One region of the Martelella sp. UBA3392 genome, then DNA from elsewhere that is predicted to be linked to it. Evidence: predicted binding sites of a transcription regulator. Region 1 holds the regulator's gene; the other holds the start of a gene.
What was found. The regulator PhoB, encoded in region 1, activates phosphate uptake and scavenging genes when phosphate is short. The targets are predictions, from matches to a motif close to TGTCATNNANCTGTCAT.
Positions count from the first base shown of each region.

Region 1 (7,676 bases):
TGTTCCATCTCGGCTACATGGTCGAGGAGGACGACACCGACACGATTTTCACCAATCCCGCGGACCAGCGCACCCAGGACTACATCATGGGCCGGTTCGGTTAAGGAGACGCACAGATGGCACACTCGCATATCATATCGGCCTTCGACGAGGAGCTGAAATATCTCCAGCGCCGGATTTCCGAAATGGGCGGCATGGCGGAAGAGATGGTCTCGCAATCCGTCGTGGCGCTGGTCAACACCGATACCGAACTCGCCGAAAAGGTGATCGCCGAGGATCTGGCGCTGGACGAGGCCGAGCGCGAGGTCGGCGAAAAGGCGATCGTCACCATCGCGCGGCGCCAGCCGGTGGCGGCGGACCTGCGCGAGATCATGGGCGCGATCCGCATCGCCGCCGACCTCGAGCGCGTTGGCGACATGGCCAAGAACACCGCCAAGCGGGTGATCTCGGTGCAGGGCACCGGGGTTCCGCGCAAGCTCGCCCACGGCATCGAGCACCTGTCGGAACTGGCGCTGCTGCAGCTCAAGGAAGTGCTCGACGCCTACACCTCGCGCCAGGCCGACAAGGCCAATTCGATCCGCGAGCGCGACGAGGAGATCGACGCGATCTACACCTCGCTGTTCCGCGAGCTTCTGACCTACATGATGGAAGATCCGCGCAACATTACCACCTGCACGCATCTTCTGTTCTGCGCCAAGAACATCGAGCGCATCGGCGATCACGCCACCAATATTGCGGAAATGATCTACTACATCGCCACCGGCTCCCAGCCGCAGGGAGAACGCCCGAAGGACGACATGTCGCCCTCGGTCGGCTCCGGCGAGAGCAAGTCCTGAAACCATTTGACAGAGGCACGAGATGGTTCCGAAGATTGCAGTTGTCGAAGATGAAGAAGCGCTGAGCGTCCTGCTGCGCTACAACCTTGAATCGGAAGGCTACGAGGTCGAGACGATCGCGCGCGGCGACGAGGCCGAACTCAGGCTGCAGGAGCGGGTGCCGGACCTCCTGCTGCTCGACTGGATGTTGCCGGGCGTTTCCGGCATCGAGCTTTGCCGCAGGCTGCGGATGCGGCCGGAGACCGAACGCCTGCCGATCATCATGCTGACGGCGCGTGGCGAGGAAAGCGAGCGGGTGCGCGGTCTTGCGATCGGCGCCGACGATTATGTCGTCAAGCCGTTCTCGACGCCGGAACTGATGGCCCGCGTCAGGGCGATCCTGCGGCGGGCGCGGCCGGAAGTGCTTTCCAGCGTGCTCAAATGCGGCGATATCGAGCTTGACCGCGAGACCCACCGCGTTCACCGCAAGGCCAAGGAAGTCCGCCTCGGCCCGACCGAGTTCCGGCTGCTCGAATTCCTGATGACCTCGCCCGGAAGGGTGTTCTCCCGCTCCCAGCTTCTCGACGGTGTGTGGGGCCATGACATCTATGTCGACGAACGTACCGTCGACGTCCATGTCGGACGGCTGCGCAAGGCCCTCAACTTCTCGCAAATGCCCGACGTGATCCGCACCGTGCGTGGTGCCGGCTATTCGATGGAGGTGTAAGGGGCCGCATAGCACCGCCAATCTCCACCCTTGAGGGCGGAGATTGTGCGCCGGAGCGTCCATTGTACCGAAGTCCGGGCGATCCCGTGTTTTCGGCGACCGGGATCAGCGGACTTCGAAACCGCGGTAATTGTCGTCGCGGATGGCGTTCATTTCGGTCATGTAATTGCCCATGCCGCCCATGTACCACATCGATGTGCGGGGCTTGCCGGGAATGTTGGCGCCGTTGATCCAGCTGTCCGTCACTTCGAACAGCGTGCCGGCCATGCCTTCCTGGCACACCCGCACCCAGTCGTCCTGGGCCTCTCTCGTGGTCTCGATGATGCCGTTGCCTTGTTCGGCCTTCTCGATCAGGTCGCACAGGAAGTCGACCTGCCATTCATGCACCAGCGGCTGGCTGGTGAACGGGCTGAAGGGTCCGAATACCATCAGAAGGTTCGGGAAATCGGCGATCGTCATGCCGGCATAGGCGCGCGGACCGTTCTTCCAGGCATCCTTCAGCCGCACGCCGTTGCGCCCGATCGTGTCGATCTTCAGATAGTTGCCGGTCATTGCGTCGAAGCCGGTGGCCATGATCACCACGTCGAGCTCCAGTTCCTTGCCGCCGACGATCAGCCCGTTTTCGGTGTAGCGCTCGATCGGCTCCGCCTTGACGTCGTGGAGGGTGACATTGTCGCGATTATAGGTCTCGTAATAATTATCGGCGGCCAGCGGACGCTTGGCATAGTAGTCGCGTGGGGTCAGTTTGCGGGCGACTTCGGGGTCGGTGACGATGGCGTCGATCTTCGACTTGATGAAGTCTGTCGCCGTCTTGTTGGCCTCGGCGGTCACCGGAATATCGGAGAAGGTTTCGAGCAGGAAGCTGAAGCCATTGCCTTTTTTCCAGGCCTTTTCGTAGACGCGTTTGCGCTCTTCATTGTCGACCTCAAGCGCGGAAACGGTGCTTTCGTCAAAGCCGAAAACCGCCGCCGTGCTCAGCGCCCAGTCGCGGAAGCCGTGCGGATCGGCCTTGATCTTCTCGCGCGTCTCGGCCGGGAAGGGGCCGATGCCGAGCGGCACCACCCATTGCGCGGTGCGCTGCAGCACATGCAGATGGCCGACCTTGTCGGCGAGCGCGGTGATGATCTGGATGCCGGTCGAGCCGGTTCCGACCACGCCGACGCGCTTGCCCTCAAGGTCGGGCGCGGTGTCCGGCCATTTCGAGGCGAGTAGCACCTCGCCCTTGAACTTGTCCTGGTCGGGAAACTGCGGGGCATAGGAGGAGGAGAGAAGCCCCACGGCCTCGATCACATATTTTGCCTTCACGGTATCGCCGCCCGTGGTGGTCAGGAGCCAGCGGCCCTCGTCCTCTTTCCATTCGGCGCTGGCGATGCGGGTGTTGAAATGGATCGAGCGCTTCAGGGCGTGCTTGTCGGCGACCGCGTTCAGATAGTTCAGTACTTCAGGCTGCTTGGCATAGCGCTCCGACCATTCCCAGTTCTGGAACATGTCGAGGTCGAAGGAATAGGTGTAGACGGTCGATTCGGTATCGACCCGGCAGCCCGGATAGCGGTTCCAGTACCATGTGCCGCCGACGCCGCCGGCATCGTCGAAGGCTTCGGCCTTCATGCCGAGCACGTTGCGCGTCTTGTGCAGCGCGTAGAGCCCGCCGACGCCCGCGCCGATGATGGCGACATCGAGCTCAAGCTGTTTGTGCGATACCGCGTTCATTGTGAAACCTCCCATTCTCGTCAAATCTTGCGGCGGCAAGGCGCACGCCGGCCTTTATCTTTAAGCGGGTCGCGGAGCCGGCGCTTGGTCTTGTGCCTGTTTCTGCCGGCGGCAAAAAATGCGCCGCAGACCTCGCTTTCACACACTCATATGGTATTACGGTATTATCGTCAATGACGCAAAATGCCCTTGTCATGATCATAATCCTATAATACCGTAATACGAACATATTAAAAGGCAGCCACCAGCGCCGCTTCACCAAGGATGGTATGACATGAACACGCAAAGTCCGCTCTCCACGGATCACGAGGCCTTGATGCCTGATCGCAGGCTCTATATCGGCGGCCAATGGGTGGAAGGGCCGTCAGAGTTTCAGGTGATGAACCCGGCAAACGGACGGCCGGTCGCTACTGTGTCGCATGCGAGTTCGGCCGAGGCGCTTGCCGCCCTTGATGCCGCGGCCGCGGCCCAGCCCGGCTGGGCAAAGCTTGCGCCGCGCGCCCGCGCCAACCTCATGCACAAGGCCTACCGTCTGATGATGGAGCGCGAGGAAGCGTTCACCAAGATCATGACGCTCGAAAGCGGCAAGCCGCTGACGGAATCGCGGGCGGAATTCCTGCTGTCCGCCGATTTCCTGTTGTGGTTCGCGGAGCAGAGCGCCCATATCCACGGTTCCTATTCCGACAGTTCCAGCGGTGATTTCCGGGTCGTGGTCAAGCATCAGCCGATCGGGCCCTGTCTGCTGATCACACCCTGGAATTTTCCGCTGCTGATGATCGTGCGCAAGGCGGGCGCGGCCCTTGCCGCCGGCTGCACCACGATCACCAAGACTGCCCAGGAAACGCCGCTCACGGGCGCGCTGTTTGTGGAAGTGCTGCATGATGCGGGCTTTCCGGCAGGCGTCGTCAACCTGCTGCACACCACCAAGTCCTCCGGCGTCTCCGAGCCGCTTTTGAAGGACAAGCGCCTGCGCAAGGTCTCCTTTACCGGCTCCACCGGGGTTGGCGGCCTGCTGATGGAGCAGGGCGCGCGCAACATTCTCAACGCATCGATGGAGCTTGGCGGCGACGGGCCGTTCATCGTGCTCGATGATGCCGATATCGATCTCGCGGCCGAGCAGGCGATCATCTGCAAGTTCCGCAATGCCGGCCAGGCCTGCGTTGCCGCCAACCGGATCATCGTCGACAGAAGGGTGGAGGCCGCGTTCACCGAAAAATTCGTGGCCAAGGTCAAGGCGCTGAAGGTCGGCGACGGCATGGGCGCGGTCGATGTCGGGCCGATGATTTCGGCCAAGCAGCGCGATCGGCTGGGCGAGACCCTGAAGCAGCTCACCGATGCCGGCGGCCAGCTGCTTGCCGGCGGCAAGCCGGTGGCGGGCGAGGGCTATTTCTTCGAGCCGACGGTGGTGCGGTTTGAGGGCCGCAACGAAGTGATGTGCTCGAACGAACTGTTCGCGCCGATTGCGGCGATCTTTTCGGTCGATGGTCCGGAGGCGGCGCTCGCCTTTGCCAATGAAAGCGATTTCGGTCTGGCCTCCTATGTGTTTACAAGGGACCTGTCGCGCGCGCTGACCTTTGGCGAACGGCTGGAGTTCGGTATGGTCGGCATCAATCGCGGCATCATGGCCGATCCCAAGGCCCCGTTCGGCGGCACCAAGGCTTCGGGCATCGGGCGTGAGGCCGGGCAGGAGGGGATCTATGAATTCATGGAGCAGAAATACATGGCGGTCACGGTCAACGAGGCGCTGAGCTGATGACGATGGAGAATACGCTGGGGCTCGGCCTCGTGCGCCAGCCGAAAACGGTGCTGTTCGGCCCTGGCCAACGCCGCCAGCTTGGCCGTTATGCACGCGGCTTCGGAACCCGCGCGCTGGTGGTCACCGACGCCCGCATGGCGACGACCCCGGAATTTGCGGCGCTTGCCGAGGACCTGCGCGAATGTGGTCTTGCGGTTTCGGTCTATGATCAGGCCGAGCCGGACCTGCCGCGCCGCAACGTCATGGAGGTCGCCGGGATGGCGAGCGCTGTCGATGTCATCATCGGCGTCGGCGGCGGGTCCTGCATGGATCTCGCCAAGGCAGCCTCGGCCGTGCTCGCCCATGGCGGCGACGTGCGCGATTATTTCGGCGAGTTCGCGGTGCCGGGCCCCTGCATTCCGGTGATCACCATCCCGACCACCGGCGGAACCGGCGCGGAGGTCACCAGCCTCGCGATCGTTTTCGATGAGGAGACCGGCATGAAGATGGCGGTCGCCGATGCCCATATCGAGCCGGCGATCGCGATCATCGATCCGGAGCTGACGCTTACCTGCCCGCCCGGCCTGACGGCGGCGACCGCCGCCGACGCGCTGTCGCATCTGGTCGAGGCCTATACCGCCAAGCCGAAGAACCCGAGCCCTGAACAGATCGAAACCCAGATCTATGTCGGCAAGAACCGCATCACCGACATGTTCTGCGAGAAGGGGCTCAGGCTGATGAACCGCTCGCTTGGGCGCGTGGTCGAGAACCCCGCCGATCTCGCCGCGCGGTCGGATGTGATGTTCGCCGCCTACTGCGCCGGTATGGCGATCAATACGACGGGCACGGCGGCGGCCCATGCGATCCAGAGCCCGATGGCGGCGATCGGCCACACCCCCCACGGTTTCGGCGTCGGCGCGCTGCTGCCCTATGTCATGCGGCTGAACCTGCCTTATGCAACGGCGGAATTCGCGGAGATGGCCCATTGCCTCGATGTCGCCGACAGCGCCGCCTCGCCGGAGGAGAACGGTCGGGCCGCGATCGAAAGGATCGAGGCGCTGCTGGAACAGACCGGCACGCCGCTGGAACTGAAATCGCTCGGGATCGAGGAACGCCATTTCGACCAGATCGCCCGCTCGGCGGTCAAGGCGACCCGGCTGGTGCTCAACAATCCGGCGCCGCTGACCGAGGATGCGGTCCGCAAGGTGCTGGCCCGCGGCCTTGCCGGCGACCGGAGCTGGTGGGCGTAGGCCGGTTCCGCCAATATGCGGATTGGACGCCTTGGCGGGGGCGACCCCGCCGCTTCTTGCCAAGCCCACAGCAACCTCTTGTTTTCCATCAGCAATCGCTCAAAAAATGCCTTTCGCACACGTCACAATTTGGGCGTGAAGGGCGAGCCATTGTCGCCGCGCTGTCAATGTGCAGAAAGGAAAACGTTCATGAGAATGCGTTCACTTGTATACGCGGGGCTGGCGGCCTCGGTGGTTGGCGTGCTTTCGCTTCAGACCACGGCTTCGGCGGCGGAAATCCTCGATACCGGCGCCACCTGGAACGCGGCCTGCAATGCCGCCATGACCTGCCGGCTGACGACCAGCGACCTGCCGGCCAATGATGGCGGCCTGGCGATCCCCTCCTTCGTGCGGACCAGCGGTGCGAACTCGCCGGTCATGATGGTGCTGCCGACGATCGACGGCTGGGACACGCTCCCGAGCGATGGCAAGTTCACCATCTCGGTGGACGGCGAGGAGGTCGCCGCGATCAAGGTCAACCAGCTCAGGCAGGATGATGCCGAGGGCGGTTATGTGACCACCGATCCGAAGATCGTCCAGCCGGTGCTGGCGGCGGCAAGGGTCGGCGAGGACGCGATCATGGTGACCTATGACGGCCCCGAAAGCCAGGAAGTGGCGACGGCCGACCTCACCGGCTTCCGCGAAAGCCTCGACTGGCTCGCCCAGCAACAGCATCACCCGGCCTGAAGCCGCTTGTTTCACGTGAAAAACCACCCTACATCGCGCAGGAAGCCTTGCGCGGTGTAGCCAAGGCCGGTCCTTGCCTGCATGCTGGAGCCGACCATGCTGATAGATGCCGCCCGCCGGGCGCTTTACGATCTGATCGACCCGAAGATGCGCGCCATCCTGTGGAAGGTGCTCGGCCTTTCGCTGCTCTGCCTGATCGGATTATGGGTTGCGATCCGCAGCCTGTTCATGTGGCTTGCCGTTCCCTGGCTTCAGAACCTGTTTCCGACCATGCCGGAATGGACCGGCTGGATCACCTTCGTCCTTTTGATCTTCGCCGCGGTCGGGCTGGCGCTTGGCCTTGCGTTGTTGATGGCGCCGGTCTCCGCGCTGGTGGCCGGCATCTTTCTTGACGAGGCGGCCGAGCATATCGAGCGCAATCATTATCCCGATGATCCGCCGGGCGAGGCGCTGCCGGTCTTCGCCGCCATGAAGGAGGCGCTGGCCTTTCTCGGCGTCGTCATCCTTGGCAATATCTTCGCGCTATTGCTGCTGCTGGTGCCGGGCGTCAACCTGATCGCGTTTTTCGTCGTCAACGGCTATCTGCTTGGACGCGAGTTCTTCGAATTCGCAGCAATGCGGTTCATGAGCCCGCCCGAGGCCCGGGCGTTCCGGCGCAAGCGCGGATTGACGGTGTTCCTCGCGGGCCTGATCGTCGCCGGCTTCGTGGCGAT
Region 1 covers NZ_DEPM01000245.1:20,035-27,710, forward strand. The annotation lists gene pstB (phosphate ABC transporter ATP-binding protein PstB) at 1-104, shown strand, start outside; gene phoU (phosphate signaling complex protein PhoU) at 117-836, shown strand; gene phoB (phosphate regulon transcriptional regulator PhoB) at 859-1,542, shown strand; gene B4E36_RS19585 (NAD(P)/FAD-dependent oxidoreductase) at 1,648-3,252, opposite strand; gene B4E36_RS19590 (NAD-dependent succinate-semialdehyde dehydrogenase) at 3,527-5,005, shown strand; gene B4E36_RS19595 (iron-containing alcohol dehydrogenase) at 5,005-6,237, shown strand; gene B4E36_RS19600 (hypothetical protein) at 6,433-6,963, shown strand; gene B4E36_RS19605 (sulfate transporter family protein) at 7,060-7,676, shown strand, end outside.

Region 2 (7,676 bases), on a different contig from region 1:
TCTCCTCCAGCGGCGTGTCGGGATCGAAACGGTGGGAATAGAAGATATCGACATAGTCGAGGCCAAGCCGTTTCAGGCTCTGGTCGCAGGATGCCATAAGGTTCTTGCGGCTGCCCCACTCGCCATAGGGCCCCTCCCACATTCCGTAGCCGGCCTTGGACGAGATGATCAACTCGTCGCGCAGGCCGGCAAACTCGTTGCGCAGGATATCGCCGAAGGCCTTTTCGGCGGAACCGGGGGGCGGGCCGTAATTATTGGCGAGATCGAAATGGGTGATGCCGGCATCAAACGCGGTCTGGCAGATCGCCACCTTGCGGGCGCGCTCGGTATCGTCGCCGAAATTGTGCCAGAGGCCGAGCGATATCGCCGGCAGCTTGAGCCCGGACGCGCCGCAGCGGTTATATTGCATCGTATCGTAGCGGGTCTTCGAGGGTGTCCAGCTCATCATATCCTCCTGCCTGAAGAGGGCCGGGACGCCCCGGCCATGAAAAAGGCGGCAGAACGCCGCCGCCTCTGATTTTGGAATATCCCACCCCACTCTCCGTGTCACCCTCGGGCTTGACCCGAGGGTCCAGGCAACGTTCTCCGTGTGGCCTGGATGCTCGGATCAAGTCCGAGCATGACCCATGAGAGGGAAGGTTGCGATTATCGCCGACAGCGCGGCGAGTGTTGCAACTTCTTTCTCACGCGCTCTGGCGGCGGTCGCCCTGGCGGTTGCGCGGGCGGCGGTTCTTGGCCGGGCGGTTGCGGTTGGCGCCCTCGCGGGGCGCGCCGTCACGCGGGCCGCCGTTGCGGGCTTCGCCCTGGCGCTGGCCGCCATTGGCGGAAGGGCGGGCCCGGCGGGCGGGTTTTCCGTTGCCGGCGCCGCCGCGACCACGGCCGTTGCCCCGCGCCGGGCGCTCGGCCATGGCATGGGGTTCGCCGCTCGCCACGGTGATCTCGATGCCGGTCAGCTTCTGGATATCGCGCAGCAGCGCCGATTCCTCGGGCGTGCAGAACGCGATCGCCTTGCCTTCCTTGCCGGCGCGCGCGGTGCGGCCGATACGGTGGACATAGGCGTCGGCCACTTCGGGCAGATCGTAGTTGTAGACATGGGTGACGCCGGGCACATCGATGCCGCGGGCGGCGACGTCGGTTGCGACCAGAACGTTGATCTCGCCGGTCTTGAACGCTTTCAGCGCCCGCTCGCGCTGACCCTGGCTCTTGTTGCCATGGATCGAGGCGGTGGCGAAGCCGCGGCTGTCGAGATGCTTCATCAGCTTCTCGGCGCCGTGCTTGGTGCGCAGGAACACGATCGCGCGGCCATCCGGGTTGTTGGTGAGTTCCTGGCGGAGAAGCTCGACCTTGTCGTTCTTGCCGGCGACGAAGTGCACGGCCTGCTCGACACGGTCGGCGGTCTTGCCGGGCGGCGTCACTTCAACGCGTTCCGGATTGGTCAGGAAGCGCTTGGAAAGCTCGGCGATCGATTTCGGCATGGTGGCCGAAAACAGCATGGTCTGGCGCTCGTCCGGAACCAGCGACGAAATCTTCTTCAGGTCGTGGATGAAGCCGAGGTCCAGCATCTGGTCGGCCTCGTCCAGCACCAGATAGCGCACGGCCGAAAGGTTGAGCGCCCTGCGGTCCAGCAGGTCGAGAAGCCGGCCGGGGGTGGCCACCAGAATGTCGGTGCCGCCTGCAAGCTGCTGCTGCTGGCGGTTGATCGATGCGCCGCCGACCACGATGTTGACCTTGAGCGGCGTCTTGCGGGCGAAGATGCGCAGGTTTTCCGCGATCTGGTTCACCAGTTCGCGCGTCGGGGCGAGGATCAGCGTCTTGACGGTCTTCGGCGCGGGCTTGCCGCCGTTTGCGAGCAGCATGTCGATGATCGGCAGGCCGAAAGCGGCCGTTTTGCCGGTGCCTGTCTGGGCGAGGCCCATCACGTCGCGGCCTTCGAGCACCAGCGGTATGGCCTTCGCCTGGATCGGCGTCGGGGTTTCATAACCCTCCGCGGCAACACGGGCGACGAGCTGGGCGGAAAGTCCAAGTGTATTAAATTCAGTCAATTCAAAAGCGCCTTTCAAGGCATGCCGAAAGCCCTCCGCGCATTGCGACCAAACGCAAATGCCGGTGGTTTCGGTTTCAAGCGCCCCGCGTGAAGTGGGAACTTATCGGTGGAAAATGCCTTCCGCGCGCCGACTGGGAGTGCCGGACTTTATCATGCGCTTGACCCGGACTTGACGCGACCATCTCGGGTCATCTGCGCCAGGCATGCTCACGCGGCATGCGAACAGGTGGAAAGCTGGGCTCTACATGATGCCCGGGCTGGCAAAAGTCAAGCATGATCCTTGGCATTACCGCCCGGCCGGGCGAAAACCCGCCAGCATTTCGCGCTTTCCGGCAAAGCCTGGGCGGCGCTCGACGGTGAAGCCGGCCGCCTGAAGGTTGCGGCGCACGAAGCCGGCGGCGGCATAGGTGCCGAACGTGCCGCCGGGCGCGGTATGGTCGAAGACGGCGCGCATCAGCTCTTGCGACCACATATCGGGGTTGCGGGAGGGGGCGAAGCCGTCGAGATACCAGGCATCGAATCGGTCCGGCAGGGCGGTCAACGCCTTCAGAGCGTCGGCGCAGATGACGGTGAGGCGGGTCTGTGGGTCGGCGTCGATGGTGATGACGCCTTCGGGGCGCTCCGGCCACGCGGCGGTCAGGGCCACGCGCTCCGCATCGATCTCCGGCCAGTGCGACAGGGCGCGGTCGATATCGGGTTTCGTCATCGGAAACAGCTCGAACGAGGTGAAGGCAAGATGTCCGTCCGGCCGCCGGAGCGCCTTCCAGCGTCGAAAGGTTTCGCAGAAATTCAGCCCCGTGCCGAAACCGAGTTCGCCAATGCGGAAGGTCCCGCCCGCCTGCCAGCGTTCGGCCAGCCGATTGGCGTCGATGAACACATGGCCGCATTCGGCCCGCCCGTCCGCTTTGGAGAAATAGTGGTCCTGAAACGCCTCCGAAAACGGCCGGTTGCCGTCATCCCATGTTATCGCCATCTATGAGCCTGTTGCATCCGTTCGCCGTTTGTGGTCCATCGCCGGAATGAATGACGCGCCAGCCCCCTCAGGTCAAATGCCATCCGCCGACCTCGCCATCATCGGCGGCGGCATCATGGGGCTGTGGGCGGCCTATCACGCCGAAAAGGCGGGGATCGATACCCTGTTGATCGACAGCGGCGGACCGGCCGCGAGCAATGGCCTGCTTGGTGCGCTGATGGCCTATATGCCGGACCAGTGGGACGAGAAGAAGCAGTTCCAGTTCGAGGCGCTTGCAGAGCTCGAGAGCCATATCCGCGCGCTGGAGGCCGAGACCGGGGTTTCGACCGGCTATCGCCGCGCCGGTCGGGTGATGCCGCTTTATGCCGAACGCCAGGTCGAGACCGCGCTCTCACGTGCCGAGGCGGCCGCCGTGAACTGGCGCAGCGGTGAGTGGCGCTTCGCGTGGTCCGTGGTGGATCGTCCGCCGCTTGACGGCTGGCCGGCCGTCGATCCCGCGGCGCTTGCCTATGTTCACGAAGACTTCGCCGCCCATGTTTTTCCGCGCGGCGTGGTCGCGGCGCTTCAGGTCTTTCTCGAAAACGCCCGGCATGTGCGCCGCCTGACGGCGACGGTGACGGAAATCGACGCGGCGGCGAACAATCTCCATCTGGCCGATGGCGGTCGGGTCGGCTTCGGGCGCGTCATCGTTTCGGCTGGCATCGGCGCCTTTCCGCTGCTTCAGCCGCTCTTCGCGCCGGCCGGCAAGCCGCTCGGTCGCCCGGTCAAGGGGCAGGCGGCGCTCTTTGCCGCCAACTGCGACCCGTCGTGGCCGATCGTGTTCGATGACGGGCTTTACGTGATCGCCCATGAAGGCGGTCGTGTCGCCGTCGGCTCGACCACGGAGGATGCGTTCGAGGATGCGGCGGCGACCGACCATCGCCTCGACGCTCTGATCGCGGCCGCGCGCAAAGCCGTGCCGCTGCTGCGGGACGCGCCGGTGGTCGAACGCTGGGCGGGCCTGCGTCCACGCGGCATCCACCGCGAACCGATGATCGGCGCGATCGATGCCGCGCCGCGCGTCATCGCGCTCGGCGGCGGCTTCAAGACCAGTTTCGGCATCGCCCACCGGCTGGCGGATCACGCGGTGCGGCTTGCCGCAGGCCAGCCGGTTGAGGCGCTGCCCGCTATCTACGATCTTTCAATTTACCGCCGACGTGCCCACGGCGAAAAGCGATAGAGCCACTCGCTTTCTTCGAAACGCAAAATGGCTCCATGCCTTCTGACATGCCGGGCTCTGCGATCACTGGTAGTCGATGACGATGCGGCCCTCGATTTCGCCGTGATGCATCTTGGCGAAGATCTCGTTGATGTTCTCGAGCTTGTCGGTCTTGATCGTCGCCTTGACCTTTCCAGCGCCGGCGAAGTCAAGCGCTTCCTGCAGGTCAAGCCGGGTTCCGACGATCGATCCGCGCACCGTGATACCGTTCAGCACGGTGTCGAAGATGGGAAGCGGGAAATCGCCGGGCGGCAGGCCATTGAGCGATACGGTCCCGCCGCGCTGGACCATGCCCTGCGCCTGTTCGAAGGCCTTGGGCGAGACGGCGGTGACCAGAACCCCTTCCGCGCCGCCGATTTCCTTTTTCACGAAGGCCACCGGATCGGCATTGCGGGCATTGACCGCCAGACTTGCGCCAAGCCGTTTCGCCAGGTCGAGTTTCGCGTCGTCGATATCCACGGCAAGCACGTTCAGGCCCATTGCCTTTGCATATTGCACGGCCAGATGTCCAAGCCCGCCAATGCCCGAGATCACGACCCAGTCGCCGGGTTTCGTGTCTGTCACCTTCAGGCCCTTGTAGACCGTAACGCCTGCACAGAGGATCGGCGCAATCTCGGTGAAGCTGACATTGTCAGGCAGGTGCCCGACATAGTTCGGATCGGCCAGAACATATTCGGCGAAACTGCCATTGACCGAATAGCCGGTGTTTTGCTGCGATTCGCAAAGCGTCTCCCATCCGCCGAGGCAATGCTTGCAGCAGCCGCAGGCGGTGTAGAGCCACGGAACCCCGACGCGATCGCCTTCCTTGACATGGGTTACCCCGGTCCCCACGGCGACGACGTGTCCCACGCCCTCATGGCCCGGAATGAACGGCGGCTCGGGTTTGATCGGCCAGTCACCCTCCGCCGCGTGCAGGTCGGTGTGGCAGACGCCGCTTGCGGCCATCTTGACGAGAATCTGGCCCGGCCCGACCGAGGGGACTGCGACCTCTTCCATTACCAAAGGCTTGCCGAATTGCCGGACAACGGCGGCTTTCATGGTCTTTTCCATCGGAAAATCCTGTCTTGAGAAAATGCGGAAAGGCACTTCCGCAAAGGGGGGTGGCCGGGTGAGGCGGCCTTCGGGTCGACCGATCAATCAGCACGGGACTGACGGACCGACCGTTTTCGAGGCGCTGACCAACGCCTGTTCGAACTTGCTTCAAGGCGCACCGGAGGCGGCGGTGTTCGTTCTCTGATTGGGAATATTTGCAACCGAAATGCACGACGCTTCCTTTCCCGGTTGGCATGCGCCTGTCATTTCAACCGATGCCGGCAAGGTTGTACCGCAGATCGTCTGCGCGGTCCGGGACGGCCGACATCTTGATGTGATGCAGATGCATTGCGCATAAACAGAATAGACCGCGCTGCCGGATTGTCCATGGTGTAGATTGCCGCACCTGGCCGCGCCGCAAACGGTAAGCCCGTCGTATCAGTGTCATTGGAATCGGCTATCTCAGAAGCGAGAAACCGTTTCCTCATGTGACCCGCGATGCCCGCCGAACGCTATGCTATCTGCTTTACGCCATCGCCGCATGACGGGCTCGCCATCGTGGGCGCGAACTGGATCGGGCGGAGCGCGTTTTCCGGCGAGGTGGTCGAGCCGCCGATGATCACCGGCCTGCCGCTTGCCGAGATCGCCTATCACACGGCTCTGCCGCGCCGCTACGGGTTTCAGGGCATGCTGAAATCGCCGTTTCATCTGACCGAAGGCATGAACGAATCCATGCTGCTGAAGGCGATGATGCGCTTTGCCATGCGCTTTCAGCCCTTCACCTTGCCGCCGCTCACGGTCGTTCATCGCCGCGATATCCTGGCGCTCGCGCCGATGACGGCGGTTCCCGCACTCGATACGCTTGCCGCCAGCATCGTCACCGAATTCGACGCCTTCCGCGCGCCGCTTTCCGAGGCCGAGATCGAGCGGCGGGCCTCGGGCGGGCTGACGCCGGTGCAGTTTGCCAATCTGCATCGCTGGGGCGAGCCGGACGTGCTTGCCGCCTTCTCCTTTCACATGCCGCTGACCGGCCCTCTTTCCCCAAGCGAAATGGCGCGGATGGAGCGCTCGGTCGCGGCGTTTTTCGGGCCGATCCTGCTGGAGCCGGTCGAGGTCGATCATATCGCGCTGTTCATCGAAGAGGAGCCCGGCGCGCCGTTCTGCGTCCATTCGCTGCATCCGATGGGCGCCGTCAGGGCGCGGCAGTCGGCCTAGAGGCTGTGTGGCGGCAATCGGGCCGATCTGGCTTTTCCCCTTGATTCCTGCCGGCCTTTTCGCCTTATCTCTTCCGGCGATGCCGATGGTCGTCTACCGTCGGCAAGGAATGGAATTGAGGGCATGATGGACGCTGAAACGAACGCATATCCGCGCGAACTTGTGGGTTACGGCCGCAATCCGCCGGACCCGAAATGGCCGGGCGAGGCCAATATCGCCGTGCAGTTCGTGATCAATTACGAGGAGGGCGGCGAGAGTTGCATTCTCGACGGCGACCCGGCGTCGGAATGCCTGCTGTCTGAAATCGTCGGCGCCGAGGCCTGGCCCGGCCAGCGCAACATGAACATGGAATCGCTCTATGAATATGGTTCGCGCGCCGGCTTCTGGCGGCTGTGGCGGCTGTTCACGCGCCTGGAAATCCCGGTCACAGTCTATGGCGTGACCCAGGCGATGGCCCGCAACCCGGAAGCCGTCGCCGCCATGAAGGAGGCCGGGTGGGAAATCGCAAGCCATGGCCTCAGATGGCTGGAATACAAGGATTTCGACATCGACACCGAGCGCGCCCATATCCGCGAGGCGGTGCGGCTTCACACCGAAATCACCGGCGAACGGCCCTATGGCCTCTATCAGGGCAAGCCCTCGGTCAACACGCTGGACCTCGTGATGGAGGAGGGCGGTTTCCTCTATTCCTCCGATACCTATGCCGACGACCTGCCCTACTGGGTGCGCACGTCGGAGGGCAAGCCGTTCCTGCGCATCCCCTATACGCTTGACAATAATGACATGCGTTTCGCTACCCCCCAGGGCTTCAATTCCGGCGAGCAGTTCTTCACCTATCTGAAGGACGCCTTCGATACGCTCTATGACGAAGGCCGCGAGGGCGCGCCGAAGATGATGTCGATCGGGCTGCACTGCCGCCTTGTCGGCAAGCCGGGTCGGCTGGCGGGGCTGAAGCGCTTCCTCGATTACGTCCAGAACCACGACAAGGTCTGGCTGGCGAAGCGGATCGAGATCGCGCGCCACTGGTACGAGAACCACCTGCCGCAGGAGGATGCGCAATGATTGCCCGCGATGCATTCGTCAGTCGTTTCGGCGGCGTCTACGAGCACTCCCCTTTCATCGCCGAGCGCGCCTATGACCGGGGCCTGGTCCAT
Region 2 covers NZ_DEPM01000081.1:7,691-15,366, forward strand. The annotation lists gene mgrA (L-glyceraldehyde 3-phosphate reductase) at 1-448, opposite strand, end outside; gene B4E36_RS06115 (DEAD/DEAH box helicase) at 684-2,042, opposite strand; gene mnmD (tRNA (5-methylaminomethyl-2-thiouridine)(34)-methyltransferase MnmD) at 2,331-3,017, opposite strand; gene B4E36_RS06125 (NAD(P)/FAD-dependent oxidoreductase) at 3,094-4,236, shown strand; gene adhP (alcohol dehydrogenase AdhP) at 4,300-5,325, opposite strand; gene B4E36_RS06135 (DUF1045 domain-containing protein) at 5,806-6,522, shown strand; gene puuE (allantoinase PuuE) at 6,649-7,584, shown strand; gene uraD (2-oxo-4-hydroxy-4-carboxy-5-ureidoimidazoline decarboxylase) at 7,581-7,676, shown strand, end outside.
Region 2: a site for PhoB is predicted at 5,739-5,755, ahead of B4E36_RS06135 (DUF1045 domain-containing protein). Genes of this name have one in related genera too.